3 regions of the Tsukamurella paurometabola genome follow, and region 3 is predicted to be linked to each of the others. Evidence: predicted binding sites of a transcription regulator. Region 3 holds the regulator's gene; each other region holds the start of a gene.

Region 1 (6,204 bases), 1.7 Mb from region 3:
GTCTCGCGGAGAAGGTGCCCCTGGCCACCCCGATCGACCAGGGCGCCACGCACCTGCTGGTGCTGCGCACAGTGGAGGCCGAGGCGGCGCCGCGGTCCTCACGCGCGGAGCAGTGGGTGCTCGACGCCTACTTCACCGCCCGCCGGTCGGCGCCCGCTCCGGAGCCGGTGGAACCGGGAACCGCCGAGGTGCTGCAGGTGTGGGTCCCGCCCGGGAGCCCGGCCGTCGGCCGGCTCTCCAACGACGGTCCGCTCATCTCCCACGCCGTCGAGATCGGGCGGGACGCCGCGCTCCGCGCCCTCGCCGGGTAACGCTCGCGGGGAGCGCTCGCCGACGCCGTGCGGAGCGGGTCAGGTCTCGACGACCGTGCCCTGGTGGAACATCACCGACCACCGGTTCTCGCGGCGGCGCCACACGGTGAGCCGACGGGTGACCCGGCCGCCCTGCGCCAGCGTGTAGGTGAGCAGGTAGACGGAGGCGCCCATCGCGCGGACCTGGAACTCGCTCGTCTCCCAGTCCGATTCGTCCGGCGGCGCGGCGATCCGCTGTTCGGTCACCGCCCGGACGTGCTCGCGGCTGTACCGCCGGCCCGAGGCGCCGACCTCCCAGAAGTCGGGAGCGACGGCGGCGTCGAAGTCCTCGAGCGTGCGCCAGTAGGGACCGTGGAAGACGGGTTCGCGACGGCGGAGCTCCGCGAGCACCTCGCGCAGCTCCGGCGCGGTGGTCCGGTCCGGTTCGTGCGCCTCCTCCATCACTTGCCTAAGGCTACCCTCACTGCCAATCGCGGGACCGCGAGGGCACCGACAGGTCCATGCGCTGCAGCCGATCGGCGACGACGGTGACCGCCCCCTCCGCGTTCTGCAGCTTGCCCCGGATCAGTAGCGCGGGCGCCGACTGCGCCAGCCGCCGATACCGCGCCCACAACCCCTGGCTGCACACCACGTTCACCATGCCGGTCTCGTCCTCGAGGTTGATGAAGGTGACGCCGCCCGCGGTGGCGGGCCGCTGCCGATGCGTGACGGCCCCACCCACCAGCACGCGGTCACCGTCGGGCAACGAGAGCAGGCGGTCGGCCGGGACGACGCCGAGGCGGTCGAGGGTGGGGCGCAGGAACTCCGTGGGGTACGTACCGACGGTGACCGACGTCGCCCAGGCGTCCGCCGCCGCGAGTTCCGTCTCGCTCATGCCGGGCAGGGTCGGCGGGACGCCCGCAGTGGCGGTGCCCGGCAGCCGGTCCGGGCGTTCCCGCGCGGCGGCGCCGGCCTCCCACAGCGCCTGCCGGCGGTCGCGGCCGAAGCAGTCCAGCGCGCCGGAGGTCGCGAGGGCCTCCGATTGCGCGACCGTGAGCTCGACCCGGGCCGTGAGATCGGTGAGGCTCGTGTAGGCGCCGTGCGCGTCCCGCTCGTGGGCGATGCGCTCGGCGAGGTCGTCGCCGATGGTGCGGATCGCGGCGAGCCCGAGCCGGACCTCCGCACCCGCGTTCTCCAGGTTCGCCCACGGCAGGCTGCGGTTCACGCACGGCCCGTGCACGGTGACGCCGTGCCGCCGCGCATCGGCGACGAGCGACTGCGGCGAGTAGAAACCCATCGGCTGGGCCCGCAGCAGCGCCGCGCAGAACGCCGCCGGGTGATAGAGCTTGAACCACGAGGAGTAGAAGACCAGCGACGCGAACGACTGCGAATGACTCTCGGGGAAGCCGAAGTTGGCGAAGGCCGCGAGCTTCTCGAAGATCCGGTCGGCCACCTCCCCCTCGATGCCGTGCCGGTCCCGCGCACCGTCGTAGAAGCGCTGCCGCAGCTGTTCCATCTTCTCGGTGGAGCGCTTGGATCCCATGGCGCGCCGCAGCTGATCGGCCTCCGCCGGAGAGAAGCCCGCGACGTCGGTGGCGAGCTGCATGAGCTGCTCCTGGAAGAGCGGCACCCCCAGGGTGCGCTCGAGCGCCTTCCACATCGACGGGTGCTCGACGGTGGGCTTCTCCTGCCCGTTGCGGCGGCGGATGTACGGGTGCACGGAGCCGCCCTGGATGGGGCCGGGCCGGATGAGGGCGACCTCCACCACCAGGTCGTAGAAGTTCCGCGGCTTCAGGCGCGGCAGCGTGGCCATCTGCGCGCGCGACTCCACCTGGAAGACGCCCACGGAATCAGCGCGGCAGAGCATCTCGTACACGTTCTCGTCGGCGAGGTCGAGCTGCGCGAAGTCCACGTCGATGCCCTTGTGCTCGGCGAGGAGGTCCTTCGCGTAGTGCAGCGCGCTGAGCATCCCGAGGCCCAGGAGGTCGAACTTCACCAGGCCCGCGGCGGCGCAGTCGTCCTTGTCCCACTGGAGCACGCTGCGATCCTCCATCCGGGCCCACTCGGTGGGACAGACGTCGGCGATCGGGCGGTCGCAGATCACCATGCCGCCCGAGTGGATGCCCAGGTGCCGCGGCAGGTCCGCGATCTGCGCGGCCAGCTCGACCACTCGTTCCGGAATCCCCTCGGGCACCGGATCGTTCCGCCAGCCCCAGCTGGAGATCTGTTTGCTCCAGGCGTCCTGCTGGCCCTGCGAATAGCCGAGGGCGCGTGCCGTGTCGCGCACCGCGGACCGCCCGCGATAGGTGATGACGTTGGCGACCTGCGCGGCGTACTCGCGGCCGTACTTCCGGTAGACGAACTGGATCGCCTCCTCACGACGGTCGGACTCGATGTCGACGTCGATGTCGGGCGGGCCGTCGCGCTCGGGGGCGAGGAAGCGTTCGAAGAGCAGCTGATTGCGCACCGGGTCCACCGCCGTGATCCCGAGCGCGAAACACACGGCCGAGTTGGCGGCGCTGCCGCGGCCCTGGCACAGGATGTCGTTCTCGCGGCAGAAGGTCACGATGCTGTGCACGATGAGGAAGTACCCCGGAAAGGTGAGCGTCTCGATCACGTTCAGCTCGTGCTCGATCTGCCGGTACGCCTGCGGGTTCCGCTCCGGTGGGCCGTACCGTTCCAGCGCGCCGCGCCGGGTCAGCTCGCGCAGCCAGGTGGCCTCCGTGTGGCCCGACGGGACGTCGAAGGGCGGCAGGTTCGGCGCGATCAGCTTGAGACTGAAGGCGCACTCGGCGCCGAGCTCGGCGGCTGCGGCGATGGCGCCGGGGTGCTCGGGAAGCAGCAGCGCCATCTCGTCGCCCGAGCGCAGGTGCGCCCCGCCCGCGGCGGGGAGCCATCCGTCCAGCTCGTCCAGGCTGCGGCGGGCGCGGATCGCGGCGAGGGTCGACGCCAGGCGCCGCTGGCCGGGCCGGGCGAAGTGCGCCCCGGTGGTGGCGACGGTGCCCACCCCCATCCGTGCGGCCACCCCCGCCAGGAGGTGATTGCGCTCGTCGTCCTCGGGCACGCCGTGCACGGTGAGCTCCACGCTCACCCGGTCCTCGCCGAACCGGTCGACGAGCTCCGCGAGGGCGGCGGCCGCACCGTCGGGACCCCGCTCGGCGAGGGCGCGCCGGACCGCACCCTTGCGGCAGCCGGTGAGGATGTGCCAGTGGCCGCCGGCCCACTCGGCGAGGCGGTCCGGATGGAAGCGCAGCAGCCCCTTCTCCCCCGCCTCCATGTGCGCCTCGGCCATGGCGCGCGAGAGGCGGCGGTAGCCCTCCTGGCCGCGGGCGAGGACGAGCAGGTGCTCGCCCGACGGGTCCTCGGTGCCGGTGCGGTCGGCGTCGTGCTCGAGGGACAGTTCCGCACCGAAGACCGTGGGCACGCCCAGCTCCAGCGCGGCCTCGGCGAACCGGACGACCCCGTAGAAGCCGTTGTGATCGGTGACCGCGAGCGCCTTCAGGCCGAGCGCGTGGGCCTGCTCGACCATCTCCTCCGGCAGCGCGGCACCGTCGAGGAAGCTGAAGGCGGTGTGCGCGTGCAGCTCCGCGTAGGGCACCCCGGAGACCCCCGGACCGCCGGCGGGCGGCACGTAGGGCTCACGCTTGCGGGACCACGCGGGGGAATCGCCCCCGTCGCCCGGCGGCTCCTCCGCCCGGCGCACCGGCGCCCGCCCGGAGAGCACCCGCTCCATCTCCGACCAGCTGGGCCCGTTACTCCATCCCACACCACCATCGTACGCTCACACGTTCGATCAATACAGAGTGATCGAACACAACGCGCCGCCCGGCAGCGCGCCGCCGGATTCCCCGCACAGCTCGATCGCCGACTACCCGGGACGGCGCAGGGCGGCGAGCAGCGTCGACAGCGCCGGGAGCGGATCGAACTCCGGGTCCGGCAGCGCCAGCTGACGAGTTATCAGGGCGTCGGAGACGTCCATGACCAGGGCGGACTCGGCCGGCCCCAGGCCGATCGCCGCGCCGATCGCCGCCCCCATCCGTTCGACCGCCGCGCGGCCGCGGCGCAACGGCTCCTGCAACTCGGGCTCGACGGCCGCGGCGGCGAACAGGTTGAGCCGCGCGATACTGCGCACCCGCCCCTCTCCGACCGCCCACCGCACATAGGCGGCCGCCCGCGGCAGGATCTCGTCGCCGGACCCCGCGGAGGCGGCGCCGTCGAACCCCGCCCAGAAGGCGAGGTCCTGCTCGACCATCCGCTCGACGACTCCCTTGACCAGCGCCGACCGTGATCGGAAGTGATTCGATGCGGTGCCCTGCGGGGCGGCGGCCACGTCGTCGACGGCGCGGTGCGTCAGGCCGCGGAGGCCCCGCGTTCCGAGCACCTCGATGGCCGCATCGAGCACCTCTTCCCGTCGTCCCACAATGCCGAACACTACCCGTCACTACATCTGTAGTACCGTGAGCGCATGACCACGGCAGCGATCATCGGCGGCGGCATCGGCGGACTGGCCACGGCCGCTCTCCTCACGCGAGCGGGATGGGAGGTGGAGGTCTTCGAACGGGCACCGTCGTTACCCGCCACCGGAACCGCGCTCGGGATGTGGCCCGAGGCGATGGCGGTGCTCGAACGAGTGGGCGCGGCGGACGCGGTGCGCGCGATCGGGATCGATCAGCGGATCGCGGAGATCCGCAGCGCCGGCGGGCACCGACTCGGCCCCGAGGTGCGGGCGAAGGGCGCCACCGTCATCATCTCCCGGCCGCGGCTCCTCGAGTCCCTCGCCGCGTGCGCGCCCGCGGTCCGGTTCGGCGACCGCCGCACCGGCATCGACGGACTCGGGCACGACGTGATCGTGGGCGCCGACGGCATCGGCAGCGTCGTCCGCGCGCACGTCGTGGGGCACGAGGTGAAGCCGCGGCCACTGGGCGTCGACGTGCTCATCGGCCGCTGCCCCGGCAGCACCGACACGTTCACCGAGTACTGGGGCCCGGGAAGACTGTTCGGAGTGACGCCGCGCGACGGCGGCTACATCAACTGGTACTCGGAGTTCGATCCCCGCGCGGTGCCCGCGGGCACACCGGACCCGGACGAGGACCCGCGCGGCTGGCACCCGCGCGTGGTCGAGACCATCGAGGGGATCGAGACGGAGACGGCGCTGCACTACCGCTCACGCGACCTGCCGCGACTGCCGCGGATCGCGCGCGGCAACGTCGCCCTCCTCGGCGACGCGGCCCACGCGATGGCCCCCAACCTGGGCCGCGGCGCGTGCGAGACCCTGCTCGATGCGGCCGCACTGGCCGACGCCCTCGGCACGGCAGCGGATTTCGACGGGAACGCGGCTCCGGCGCTGCGCGTCTACGAATCGGCGCGGCGCCGCGCGGGGCAGCGGACGATGCTGCTCTCCCGGGCGATGCGGCACGTCGCGCTCGCCTCGCGACTGCGCACACCACGGGACCTGCTGCTGCGCACCGTCGCCGCGGCGGCCTGACCGGACCGCGTCACGCCTCGTCGGCGAGGCCCGGGGTGATCTTGGACAGCGCGGCGCGCAGGGCCGTGACGTCGCGGGCCGTGAGGTGATCGAAGACCAGGCGCCGCACCTCCTCGACGTGGCCGCGCGCGGCACCGTCGAGCGCCGCGAATCCCTCGTCGGTGAGCTCCGCGTAGGCGGAACGCCCCTCCGCGTGCCGCACCAGCCATCCGCGCTCACCGAGCTTGCGCAGCACGTGCGACAACCGCGAGGGCGACGAGTTGGCGGCCTCCGCGAGCGCCGACAGGCCGAGCGTGCGGTCCGGCGCCTGCGACAACTGCGAGAGCACCATGAACTCGTAGTGGGTGATGCCGGCATCGGCACGCAACTGCGTGTCCAGCTTGGCGGGGAGCCGCATCGCGACGTGGATGAGGGGCAACCAGGCCGCCA
Region 2 (6,204 bases), 980 kb from region 3:
TCCAGGGAGGCGAGCTCGCCGTTGACCTCGATGCGGAGGGCCTGGAACGTGCGCTTGGCGGGGTGTCCGCCGGTGCGCCGCGCGGGCGCGGGGATCGTTGCGTACAGCAGTTCGACGAGCCGGCCGCTGGTGGTGAAGGGTTCCTTCTCGCGCTCCTTGAGCACCGCGGAGGCGATCTTGCCGGCGAACCGTTCGTCGCCGTAGCGCTGCAGGATCCGGGCGAGGTCGCCGTGGGAGTAGGTGTTGAGCACGTCGGCCGCGGTGAGCGGATCCTCCGCGTTCATCCGCATGTCCAGCGGGGCGTCCACCGAGTAGGCGAAGCCGCGCTCCACCCGGTCCAACTGCATGGACGAGACGCCGAGGTCGAACAGGATCGCGTCCACGCCGGGGCCGCCCGCGGCGAGCGAGAGACCGAGCTCGTCGAGGGCGTCCGCCATGCCGTCGTAGCGGGTGTGGACGGGGAGGAAGCGGTCGCCGAAGCGGGCCAGGCGCTCGCCGGCGATGGCGTGGGCGTCGCTGTCGCGATCGAGGCCGACGACGCGGGCCTGCGGGAAGGACTCGAGGATGAGCTCGGAGTGGCCGCCGGCGCCGAGGGTCGCGTCGACGTAGACGGCACCGTCGTGCTGCAGGGCCGGGGCGAGGAGCTCACGCACGCGGGTCGCGAGGACCGGCACGTGACCGAAGAACTCGTCGGACATGACTCCTCCAGGGCACACGGTGGCGTTCGATGGGTTCGTCGCGGTGGAGCGGGGTCCCCGCCCGACCCGTACCTGGCGTTGGGGAAGTACGTCAGGGCCGGTTCGGGCGCAGGCCTCGGTCCACCTCGACCGGGCCGCGCGGAAGCGCGGTTGTCAGAAGATCGCCTTGAGCGATTCGGACTGCGGCTGCGCGTAGTCGTCTTCGTGCTGTGCCTGGTAGGCGTCCCACGCCTCCGCGTCCCAGATCTCCAGGAACCTCCGCGATCCGACGACGACGCATTCCTTGGTCAGGCCTGCGTAGCGACGGTGATCGGCCGAGAGCGAGATCCGACCCTGGGAGTCGGGGCGCTGGTCGTCCGAGCTGGCGAAGAAGTTGCGGTAGAAGGCGCGTCCCGCGGGGTCGGTCCATTCGATGGCATCGGCTTTCTCGGCGATGCGCTCGAACTCCGCCTTCGGGTACACCGTGAGGCTTCGATCCTGTCCTTTCGTGATCGTGAGCCCACCTGCCAGTTCCTCGCGGTACTTCGCGGGGAGGGTGAGCCGTCCCTTGTCATCGAGCTTCGGCGTGTAGGTACCCGTGAACATCACGGCCACCTCCCGCCTACCCCGAGGGGTTCGTCACTGGATCGAGACTTCAGACTAGCGCGTCTCTCTCCAGTGCGCCCCACATTACCCCACCATCCACCACTTTCAACCACATCGCGCCGCGTTTCGCGGCAGATTCTCAGAATCGATGCAGGTCATCGATGTGGCGTGAAGTGGGGGACGCGCGTCACCCCGGCGTGGCGACTTCGTCACACCCTCGCGGTCACGCACGATCCGCGCGACGGTTGTGACTACTGAGACGTGATAGACGCCTGGATGGTCGATCGTGGGGAGAAGTGGGGAATCACGGTGGGGAGAAGTGGGGAGCGCGGGGTCGGCGTTGCGACGGAGCCGGCGGTGCAGGTGGAAGTGCGGCGCGAGCGGCCACGCAGACGCCGGTCCTCTCTTCCGTCCGCGCCACCCGTCGCCGAGGAGCCGGCAGCGACGGAGGCGACGACGGCACACCCACGGTGCAACCGGTCTGCGGCACCGCGGCGACACCGAGGGCTGCCGCACACCGCGGCGGGAGATCGCCGATTTCGCTCACGGCGCAACGAAAAAGCCGCCGACCATCAGGTCGGCGGCTTCATCAGATTGCGGCTCAGGGGAAGCGGCGGCGGAAGCGCTCCTCCATGCGGGAGGCGAAGGACTGTCCGGAGGCGCGGGCTCCGCCGCGCCCACGGCTCGAGCGGGAGCGCACCGAACCGTCCTCCTCGACGGTGCCGCGCGGCCCCTTGGCGGCGGGACCGGACCACAGCGCGTAGATCACGGACCCGAACATCAGCAGGAACCCGACAAGGCCGACGATCACGGTGTACTCGACCTTGGGGAGCAACATACCGGCGATGAGCAGCATCAATCCCACCGCGAAGCCGATCGCGGCGATGACGCGACGCTTACCCGACGCGCCGCCGAACCGTCCGCCCCGCACGTTCGACGCGAACTTCGGATCCTCGGCGTAGAGCGCGCTCTCGATCTGGTCGAGCATGCGCTGCTCGTGCTCGGAGAGTGGCACGTTCCCCTCCTTCAGCACTCATGGGGTCCAACTCCTCCCTTCATGATACGAGGCTTGCGACCCGACGACCACCATCCGCCGAAGAATGAGCGTTCGCTGTGAGAAATCATGCAGCGCGAGAGAGGTCCGCTTCGACGGAATTCAGGAAGGTCTGCACGCGGCCGTGCAGAACGGCGACCTCCTCGGCGCTCACCGAGCGGGCCGTGGTCTCGAGCGCCGCGACCACGCCGGAGACCGACGTGAAGTAGGCGACCCACTCCGCGTACGCCGGCGCCGCCTTGGCGAGCCGCAGCCAGGCGTTGCGCGTGGGGCGGCGAACGCCCGTCTCCCGCTCGGCCAGGAGGGCGGCCGCGCCGCGCAGCGCGGCGTGGTAGATCTCGCGGTACTGGTCGGCCGGTGCGGGCGAGCCGCCGGCGCGGGCGAGGAACTGATCCGCACGGTCGAGAATGCGCGCAGCACCCGACTCGCCCATGCGACGACGGGAACCGACGTGATCGATCCGTGCCTTCGATTCGACCATGACCTTCCTCCTGCTCCGTGGGCCTTCCGCCCTGTTACTGCGTGTTGTACCGGACGGGACTGACACGTAACGCTTCCCTCGTTCCGCGCCGGCCCCGCCCGGCGGACCCGGATCGACACCACGCCCCGGCGCCAGAACATGCGCGCCAATCCGACGGTCCGTGATCGAACAATTATTCGATCACTTCTAATATAGCGTGAGTGTGCGAGACGTCAAGGGAGAGGAAGTCCGTGAGCGCAGTGCCGACGCAGCAACCACGGATCCACGCCCTGTCCCCGCAGGACGCCACCCTGTGGCTGCCCGCCGCGCTGCAGATCTACGTGGCCGCGATGGACTACCCGGCCGGCACGGAATCGCACCGGCTGCCCATGTGGCGCGAACACCTGAACCGACCCGGGTACGCCGCTTTCGGCGCCGTCCAGGCGCTTCCCACCGACGACGGCCGCGTGGTCGATCACCTGGTGGGCATCGCCTACGGGTACAGCGGCGCCGGCGACCAGTGGTGGAACCGCCAGCTCCGCGTCGGGCTGGGCCGGCGCGGACTGACGCAGGACCGGATCGAGGCCGTCGCCGCCGACTACTTCGAGCTCACCGAGCTGCACGTCCACCCCACCGCGCAGGGGCACGGCGTGGGCTCGGCCCTGCTCACCGCCCTGCTCGCCGGACGGCCCGAGCCGCGCGTCCTGCTCTCCACCCCGGAGGTCGCCGCCGAACAGAACCGAGCGTGGCGGCTGTACCGCCGCACCGGCTTCTACGACGTGCTGCGCGACTTCCGCTTCTCGGGCGACCCGCGACCGTTCGCCGTCCTGGGCCACGACCTGCCCTTCCACCCGGCCGCACCGTGACCGGCCGCATCGTGACCGCCTGCGCCGTGATCGCCCGGACCACCGGCGGCCGCCCTCGATGAGCACCGACGTCGACGTCGCCGTCGTCGGTTCCGGCCACAACGCACTGGTCGGGGCCGCGTACCTCGCGGCGCAGGGGCGGTCGGTCGCGGTGTTCGAGGCGGACACCGTGCCGGGCGGGGCGGTCAGCACCGTCGAACGGTTCCCGGGCTACCGCGTGGACCGCGGCTCGTCGGCGCACCTGATGTTCCGGCACACCGGCATCGCGGAGGAGCTCGACCTCGCGGCGCACGGGCTGCGCTACCTGGACTGCGACCCGTGGGCCTTCGCGCCCGCACCGCCCGGGTCGTCGGCGCCGCCCCTCGTGTTCCGGAAGGACCTCGACGCCACCGCCGCGTCGATCGCGGCGGCGTGCGGGACGCGCGAGGCGGCGGCCTACCGCCGCTTCGTCGCGGACTGGACTCCGCGGGCGCGCGCCACCATGGCCGCGTTCGGCGCCTCCCCCAGCGCGCCCCGCCTCGGGCGCGCCTTCTGGCCCACGAAGGGCCGCGCGAGCCTGACCGCGATGTCGCGCACGTATCTCTCCTCCGGCGACCAGTTGCTCGACGAGTACTTCGACGACGAGCGCCTCAAGGCCGCGCTCGCCTGGTTCGGCGCGCAGTCCGGACCCGCGATGAGCGAGCCCGGCACGGCACCCATGATCGGTTTCGCCGCGCTCATGCACACCCTTCCGCCGGGCCGGGCGGTGGGCGGCAGCGGCGCGCTGACGGCCGCACTCCTCTCCCGTCTCGCGTCCGACGGGGCCACCCTCGCCCTCGGATCTCCGGTCACGGCGCTGCGCCGCGCGGGCCGCGCGTGGGAGGTCGCCGTCGGCGGGCCCGACGGTGCGCGGACCGTCCGGGCCCGCACCGTGCTCGCCGGCTGCCACGTGCTCACCACCCTGGGCATGCTGGAACGCGGCGGCTACGACGCCGCCCGCATCGCCGGCTGGCGGCGCTCGATCCAGGTCGGTCCCGGCGTGGGGATGGTGCTGCGGCTGGGCACGACCGCGCCGCCCGCCTTCGCCGGGGTGCCCCTCGCCGATCAGTCCGGCCTGGGGCTGCTCGTCGCCGACCGCGGCCACCTGGCCCGTGCGCGCGGCGACATGCTGGCGGGCGACGCGCCCCGTCGGCCCGCGGTGCTGGCGATGACCTTCTCCGGCCTCGATCCGTCGATCGCGCCGACGGGGCGGCACAACACCACGCTGTGGGCGCAGTGGTATCCGTACGCCCGCACCGGCCCCGGCGACTGGAGCGACGTCGCGGAGGCCGAGGCCGACCGGATCGTCGCCGAGACGCAGCGCTGGGCGCCCGGCTTCGCCGAGTCGGTCGAACACCGCTTCGTGCAGACCCCGAAGACCCTGGAGACCGAGCTGGGACTCCTCGGCGGGAACGTCATGCACGTGGAGATGGCACTGCACAACATGCTGCTGTTCCGGCCGGTCCCGGAGCTGGCCGGCGGCCGGGTGCCGGGCGCACCGGGGCTCGCCCTGGCGGGCGCGTCGATGCATCCCGGGGGCGGCGTGAACGGATCGAGCGGCCGGATCGCGGCGCGGCTGCTCGCCCGCGACCTGGGACACCTGGCACGATGGCGACCGTGATTCTCCGAAGGATGCTCGCGGCACTGGCGGTCCTGCTGCTGGTCGCCGCCCCCGCGGCGTGCTCGAGCCCCGGCCCGGGCGACCGGATGTCGGGCAAGATCGTGGCCGCCCAGACCCCGGCCGCCAACCCGCAGGGCCCGCAGATCGCGGCGCCCGGCGAGCTGAAGGGCCTCGCGGAGGTCAAGCCGTACGACTCGAACGGCAAAGTCGGCACCCAGATGATCTTCCAGACCATCACCTTCGGCCAGTTCAACCAGATCGGCGACGTGGTCTCCCAGGCGTTCGACACCTCGTCGGCGTCGATCAAGATGCGGGTCCAGCGCACGGGCGGCACCGTGATCCTCTCCGGCACGGCCGACCTGTCGTCGCTGGCCCCCAACTCCGCGGTCATCGTGGTCTCGCTGCAGTTCCCCGGCCCCGTGACCGCCACCAACGGGCAGCAGGAGGCCGACGACCTGGTGACGTGGACCCTCAACGCCGGCACGTCGGCGGCGCTGACCGCGGAGGCCGAGTACGCCGACCCGTCGATCGCGTCGTTCACGAAGTGGGCGTGGATCACCGCGCTGACCTCGTTCCTCGCGGCCGCGATCGTCGCCGTCGCCGCCTACGTGCGCCGCGACCGCAGCCCCAAGCCGGGCCAGGAGACCGCCGAGCCCGAGTCGCTGGTCGAGCTGCCGCAGTGGCTGCGGGAGAAGCTGAAGCGCTAGACGCCGACCGGCAGCATTCCGAGGTTCTCGAGCACCTCGGACGTGGCCTTGGCGAAGTTGAGCGTGCAGAAGTGCAGCGCGGGCGCGCCCTCGGCGATGAGCCGCTCCCCCATGCGGGTGGCGATGTCGATGCCGACGGCGCGCACGGCCGCGCGGTCCTCCTCGGGGCCGTCGCCCGCGGCGGCGCGCAGCTCG
Region 3 (6,204 bases):
ACGGATCCGCGAATGGCAGGACCTGCACGGCCAGCTCAGGCAGATCTGCCGCGACCTCGGTTGGAAGCTCGACTCCCTGGGGCGGGAATCGGCACCGTCGGCCGACCTGATCCACCAGGCGATGCTCGCGGGCCTGCTGTCGCACATCGGGCTGCGCGAGCCCGACGGGCGGGAGTTCCTGGGCGCCCGCAACGCGAAGTTCCTCGTCTTCCCCGGTTCCGCCCTCGCCAAGAAGCCGCCGCGATTCATCATGGCCGGCGAGCTCGTGGAGACCTCCCGCCTGTTCGCGCGGACGGTCGCGAAGATCGAGCCGGAGTGGGCGGAGAAGCTGGCCGGGCCGCTCGCGAAGCACCACTACTCCGAGCCGCACTGGTCCACCAAGCGGGAGGCCGTGCTGGCGAAGGAGCGGGTAGCGCTGTTCGGCGTGCCGCTGGTGGCCGACCGCACGGTGAACTTCGGCCGGATCGACCCCGCCGCCGCGCGCGACCTCTTCATCCGGCACGCGCTCGTCCAGGGCGAGTGGCGGACCCGGCACCCCTTCTTCGCCCGGAACCGTGCGCTGCTCGACGATGCCGAGTACCTCGAGGACAAGGCGCGCCGCCGCGACATCGTGGTCGACGAGGACGGACTGTTCGACTTCTACGACCGGCGGGTGCCCGAGGGCATCGTCTCGGCGCGGCACTTCGACTCGTGGTGGAAGAAGACCTCGCGCACCGACCCGACCCTCTTGGATTTCACGGTCGACGACCTGCTCGCCGACGGTGCCGCCGACGTCACCGCGGACGCGTACCCCACGTCCTGGCTGCAGGGCCGCATCGAGGTGCCGCTGAAGTACCGTTTCGAGCCGGGCGCCGCCGACGACGGGGTGACGGCCCGGATCCCCGTGAAGGATCTGGCGACGGTCCGCGCGGACGGCTTCGAGTGGCTCGTGCCCGCGATGCGCGAAGAGCTGGCCGTGGCGCTGATCAAGTCGCTGCCCAAGCAGCTGCGCCGCGAGGTGGTCCCCGCACCCGACTTCGCCGCGGCGGCGCTCGCGCGCCTCACACCCCGGGCGGAGCCGCTCACCGAGGGCCTCGCCCGCGAGCTGACGCAGTTGTCCGGCACGGTGATCCGTGCCGGCGACTTCTCTCCCGCCGCGATCCCCGATCACCTGCGGGTGACGTTCACGGTGATCGGCGACGACGGACGCACGCTGGGGTCCGGCAAGGACCTCGACGCGTTGAAGCGGAAGCTCGGCGCCGCGGTGCAGCAGGATCTGTCGAGCCGTGCCGGCGCGTACGAACGTGCACCGGCGAAGCAGTGGACCGCGGAGACTCTGGGGGACGTGCCGCGGACGATCGACACCGAGGTCCGCGGTAGCCGGGTCATCGGATTCGGGACCCTCTACCCCGCCGGAGACGCCGCGGGCGTCAAGGTGGTCGCCGCGGAGACCGAGCAGACCGCCCTGATGGGCGCCGGGCTCGACGTCCTCCTCGCCAACGTCCTTCCCGGTGCGCACAAATCCGTGCTGCAGTCGGTCGGGCAGCGGGAGCGGTTGGCCCTCTCGCAGAGTCCGTACGCGACACCGATGGACCTCGTCGCCGACTGCCGGCGCCGCGCCATCACCGACCTCCGGTCACGCGCAGGGCTCGCGTGGACGCCCGCCGAATTCACTGCGCTGACGGCGACGGTGCGCGCGGGCCTGGGCGAGGCGGTCCAGAAGAACTTCGCGGACGTCGCCACGGCGATCGCCACGGCCACCGAGGTCCGGGGAGCCATCGCCGCAGCGCCACCCGCGCTGCGGGATGCCGCCGAGGACATCGCGGAACAACTCGACGGCCTGCTGTTCCCCGGGTTCGTCGCGGCCACACCGGACGTTCACCTGCAGCACCTACCGCGATACACGGCGGGAGCCGCCGCCCGCTGGGCGGCGCTGCCCGGCTCGATGGACCGCGACGACCGCGGGATGGCGACTCTCGATCGGGTCTACGCCGCGCTCACGGCCACGTTGGACTCGCTGCCCGAACACCGCCGGGACAGCGCGCTCGACCAGGTGCACTGGCAGATCGAAGAGCTCCGCGTGAGCCTGTTCGCACAGTCCCTCGGGACCGCCGGTTCGGTGTCGGAGAAGAAGGTGCTGGCAGCGATCGCCGCTCTGGCCTGAGTCGCCGGGGCCTAGGCGGCGTCGGTCGGGTCCGCGGCAGCCGCGCGGGCACGCAGATCACGGATGGCGGCTTCGAAGTCCTCGATCGACGAGAACCCCTGGTACACCGAGGCGAACCGCAGGTACGCCACCTCGTCGAGATCGCGGAGCGGCCCGAGGATGGCGAGCCCGACCTCATTGGCGGGGACTTCGGCCACGCCCGTGGCGCGGATGGCCTCCTCGACCTGTTGGGCGAGCTTGTGCAGGTCGTCCTCGGCCACGTCGCGCCCCTGGCATGCGCGCCGCACGCCCTTGACGACCTTCTCCCGGCTGAACGGCTCGGTGACGCCGTTGCGCTTGACCACGGCCATCACCGCACTCTCGACGGTCGTGAAGCGACGTCCGCATTCGTTGCAGGAGCGGCGCCGGCGGATGCCCTGCCCGTCGTCGAAGACGCGCGAATCGACCACCCGGGTGTCCTCGTTCTTGCAGAACGGGCAGTACATCGGCCCACCTCCCGCGCGGCTGCGCTCGGACGTCCGGCGGGGCAGCTGCAGCACGGTGGCCCCTGCCACCGACGCGCCCCGCGATCTCCCCTTCGAGAATACTCGGCGCGGGAACGGCACCACGTTGTCGAGGTGGGCCGAACGCCCGCCCTGCCGGGAATCCACTATCGCCATACGGGTGGTCATGTGCGTCTCCTTCGCTCGTGGACGGCGGTCAGTACCGCGGCGTGATGAGGGTCTGGCCGGCGTGCACCCGACCGTCGCGCAGCCCGTTGATCTCCGCGATCTCCGCCATGACGGCGGTCTCGGCACGGCCGGGCGCGATCTCCCGGGCGATCTGCTCCAGGCTCTGCCCGCTGCGCACCGTCACGATCGAGGTCAGAGCGGGCTGCGCCGCGGTCGGAGCGGGCTCGGCGGACGACGAGCCGCCGAAGAGCACCACGAGACCGGCGAAGACACCCACCGCGAACAGGACACAGGCCGCGAGCGACGGGCCGGGGGTGCGGCGTGCGCAGCCGTCGGCGCGCGAGTGACCGCGGGGCGCGCGCCGCACTGCGGAACGCACGCCCGGACGTTCGACAGCGCGCCGGGCCGACCCGCGCGCTCCGGTCACGCGCACCCCTGTGGACTCCGTTCGAACAGACCGGTCCACCGCACCGTTCGACGGGATGATCGATACCGCCACCGGCTCGTGCGAACGACTCCGCGCGAGCCGCGGCGAGACGCCGCGGGCACGCGTGGCACCCCGCCGATCGGCGGCGGCGGAGCCGTGCCGCACGAGCGCCTGAGCCGTGCCGGCGGTCTCCTGCGCTGCGGTGATGACGTCTCGATCGATGATCGCGGTCATGGTCTCTCCTCGGTCGGTAGCGGTTCCTTCTCGCTCACCCACAGGTCTATCGGAGGGGACTGACAAGTTTTTCAATCCAGCCCCACCAGTCACACCGGAATGCGTGCAAGTGTTCGAGAGAACTTCTGTTCGATTTCTACCACACCCCTCGGCCGAGCGGAAGACACGCGCCGGAAATTCTCGAACAGATGTTTGTCAGGCCGTTCGGCCTGGACTACAGTGGAACCAGAACCGAACGGGCGTGAGGAGCGACACATGACAGATGAACGACAGGTCCAGCACCGGGACAAGCGCTTCCGCGACGCACAGGGCAACGTCTCCGAGGATCACCTCACCCGTCGCCAGAAGCAGGTACTCGAGGTGATCCGCCGGTCCGTGCGTGATCGCGGGTACCCGCCGAGCATCCGGGAGATCGGCGACGAGGTGGGCCTCACGTCCACCTCGTCCGTCGCACACCAGCTCCGCACCCTGGAGCGACTCGGGTTCCTGCACCGCGACCCGAACCGCCCTCGCGCCGTCAACGTCCAGGGCGCCGAGGAGCGCACGGCGCAGGTGATTCAGAAGGTGATGGAGGACGAGGAGCGGATGCCGGAGCCCGCGTTCGTCCCCGTGCTCGGGCGCATCGCCGCCGGTGGCCCGATCCTGGCGGAGGAGGCGGTCGAGGAGATCTTCCCGCTCCCCCGCGAGCTGGTGGGTGAGGGCTCGCTGTTCCTGCTCAAGGTGGTGGGCGAGTCGATGACCGATGCTGCGATCTGCGACGGCGACTGGGTCGTGGTGCGGCAGCAGTCCGTGGCCGAGAACGGCGACATCGTGGCGGCGATGCTCGACGGCGAGGCCACCGTGAAGACCTTCCGCCGGACCGGGCGCGATGTCTGGCTGATGCCGCACAACCCGGCCTTCGACCCGATCCACGGCAATGACGCGGTCATCCTCGGCAAGGTGGTCACGGTCATGCGCCGGATCTGACTCCGCTCCCCTCACGCAGCGCCGGCTCACCGACCGAGAGGTCGCGGGCCGGCGTTCGTCGTCCGCCGAGGGATGCGATCGCGCAGGCGGCGCCGCCGAGCGCCAGGCCCGCGATGGCGCCCGGCTGCACCGGCTCGCCGAGCAGGAGGAAGGCGAACAGGGCGGAGACCGACGGGATCACGGCGAACAGCATCGCCGCTCCGCCGGCTCCCGCGATGCCGATCACGCGGAGGTACAACGTGGTCGCCGTCATCGAACTGAGCAGCACCATGAGAACCAGCACGACGACGCCCTGGATCGGGCGGACGACCGTCGCGCCGAAGACCGCCACCAGGACGCCCGCCGGGATCGCCGCGACCGCCATCCCCACGGCGTTCCCCGCCAGCGGGTCCACGCCCCGGCAGAACCGCTGGTGATACACCCCGCCCACGGCGATGCCCACCAGACCGAGCAGAGTGAAGCCGATCCCCGCCCCGGCGTGGGCCAGCGCCGGCACCGTCGACCAGCACGCGGCGACGACCGCCGCTAGTCCGAGCGTCGCGGCGAGGGCACGACGCGGCGTGAGTCGCTCGCGGAGCGCGAGCCTCGCCACCACCGTGGTCACCGCCGGGTTCACGCCGATGATGAGCGCTGCGACCCCCGCCGGCACCCCGGCCTGCAGTCCCAGGTAACACCCCAGGAACTGCGTCGCCTGCGTCAGGAGCCCGACCACGGTCGCGTGGCCCAGCTCCACGCCCCGGGGCAGGCGGCGGCCCGTCGCCCGCACGAGGGCGAGCATGAGGGCGCCCGAGATCGCGAACCGCAGGAACAGCAGCAGGAACGGGCTCATGGCGGCGATGCCGAGAGCGCCGAGCGGGTAGCCGAAGGCGTAGAGCACGACGACGGACAACGCGAGCGCGGGCGGAATCCTCATGCCTCGATGGTCGAACGGGCCGGCGCCCCGCGTCCAACAATGATTGACGATCGCGATCGATCGACAGTATCGTTCATTCATGCCCGAGCCGATCCTGGACATCGTGCCGCTGCGCAGCGTGGTCGCGATCGCTCGGTGCGGTGGCGTCCACCGAGCCGCCGAGGCGCTCCACCTCACGCAGTCGACCGTCAGCGCGCACCTGCGCAGGCTCGAGAAGTCCTCCGGGGGCACGATCGTCGAGAAGGCGGGCCGGGGGATCCGGTTCACCGACCACGGCAACCGCCTACTCGGCCACGCGGAGGCGATCCTCGACGCGCACGACGCGGCGGTGCACGCGCTCGCCTCCCCCACGACCCGCACGCTGTCCGTCGCCGCGACCGAGCACGGCGCCGACCGCCTCATCCCGGAGCTCAGTCGCGGTTTCGGCTCGCTCCCCGGGGGCTGGACCGCCCAGTTCCGGTTCGATCGCAGCGCACAGATCGCGGGCGCGGTCGAACGCGGACTGGCGGACGTGGCGGTCTTCCTCGCGCCCCGTGACCATCCGGACGCCGTCGGCCCCATCGCCCTGCGCTGGTACGCCGCGCGGGAGTGGGAACGCCCCGCCGAGGCGGTCCCCGTGCTGCTGTTCGACGATCCCTGCGTCTTGCGCGCACCCGCCGCGGACGCCCTCGCGCGCACCGGGATCGACTACGTCGTCGCCGCCGAGGCCGCGAATCTCGCGGGCCTGTACTCCGCCGCGCGCAGCGGCCTCGGGGTCACGCTGCTGCCCGCGATCGACGCGACCGACGGACTCGTCGCCGTCGACACCATGCCCACCATGCCGCCCATCGCGCTCGCGGTGACCGTCGGT

Evidence for each region. Region 3 encodes LexA, which represses DNA repair genes until DNA is damaged. Its sites were predicted from a motif close to CGAACANNTGTTCG; they were not measured.
Region 1: ELY19_RS12865 (error-prone DNA polymerase) is a predicted target of LexA. The motif match lies at 4,069-4,082, and genes of this name have one in related genera.
Region 2: ELY19_RS16495 (SAV_6107 family HEPN domain-containing protein) is a predicted target of LexA. The motif match lies at 2,984-2,997, and genes of this name have one in related genera.

What each region holds. Positions count from the first base shown of each region.
Region 1 covers NZ_LR131273.1:2,566,326-2,572,529, reverse strand. Annotated here, with positions in the region: gene ELY19_RS12875 (patatin-like phospholipase family protein) at 1-311, shown strand, start outside; gene ELY19_RS12870 (nuclear transport factor 2 family protein) at 351-752, opposite strand; gene ELY19_RS12865 (error-prone DNA polymerase) at 772-4,056, opposite strand; gene ELY19_RS12860 (TetR/AcrR family transcriptional regulator) at 4,159-4,710, opposite strand; gene ELY19_RS12855 (FAD-dependent monooxygenase) at 4,756-5,775, shown strand; gene ELY19_RS12850 (MarR family winged helix-turn-helix transcriptional regulator) at 5,786-6,204, opposite strand, start outside.
Region 2 covers NZ_LR131273.1:3,291,854-3,298,057, reverse strand. Annotated here, with positions in the region: gene rsmH (16S rRNA (cytosine(1402)-N(4))-methyltransferase RsmH) at 1-698, opposite strand, end outside; gene mraZ (division/cell wall cluster transcriptional repressor MraZ) at 852-1,283, opposite strand; gene ELY19_RS16500 (SCO2097 family morphological protein) at 1,885-2,298, opposite strand; gene ELY19_RS16495 (SAV_6107 family HEPN domain-containing protein) at 2,405-2,818, opposite strand; gene ELY19_RS16490 (GNAT family N-acetyltransferase) at 3,049-3,663, shown strand; gene ELY19_RS16485 (phytoene desaturase family protein) at 3,722-5,302, shown strand; gene ELY19_RS16480 (LppM family (lipo)protein) at 5,299-6,009, shown strand; gene metF (methylenetetrahydrofolate reductase [NAD(P)H]) at 6,006-6,204, opposite strand, start outside.
Region 3 covers NZ_LR131273.1:4,268,089-4,274,292, forward strand. Annotated here, with positions in the region: gene hrpA (ATP-dependent RNA helicase HrpA) at 1-2,143, shown strand, start outside; gene nrdR (transcriptional regulator NrdR) at 2,155-2,628, opposite strand; gene ELY19_RS21260 (LysM peptidoglycan-binding domain-containing protein) at 2,843-3,475, opposite strand; gene lexA (transcriptional repressor LexA) at 3,731-4,441, shown strand; gene ELY19_RS21270 (DMT family transporter) at 4,425-5,354, opposite strand; gene ELY19_RS21275 (LysR family transcriptional regulator) at 5,434-6,204, shown strand, end outside.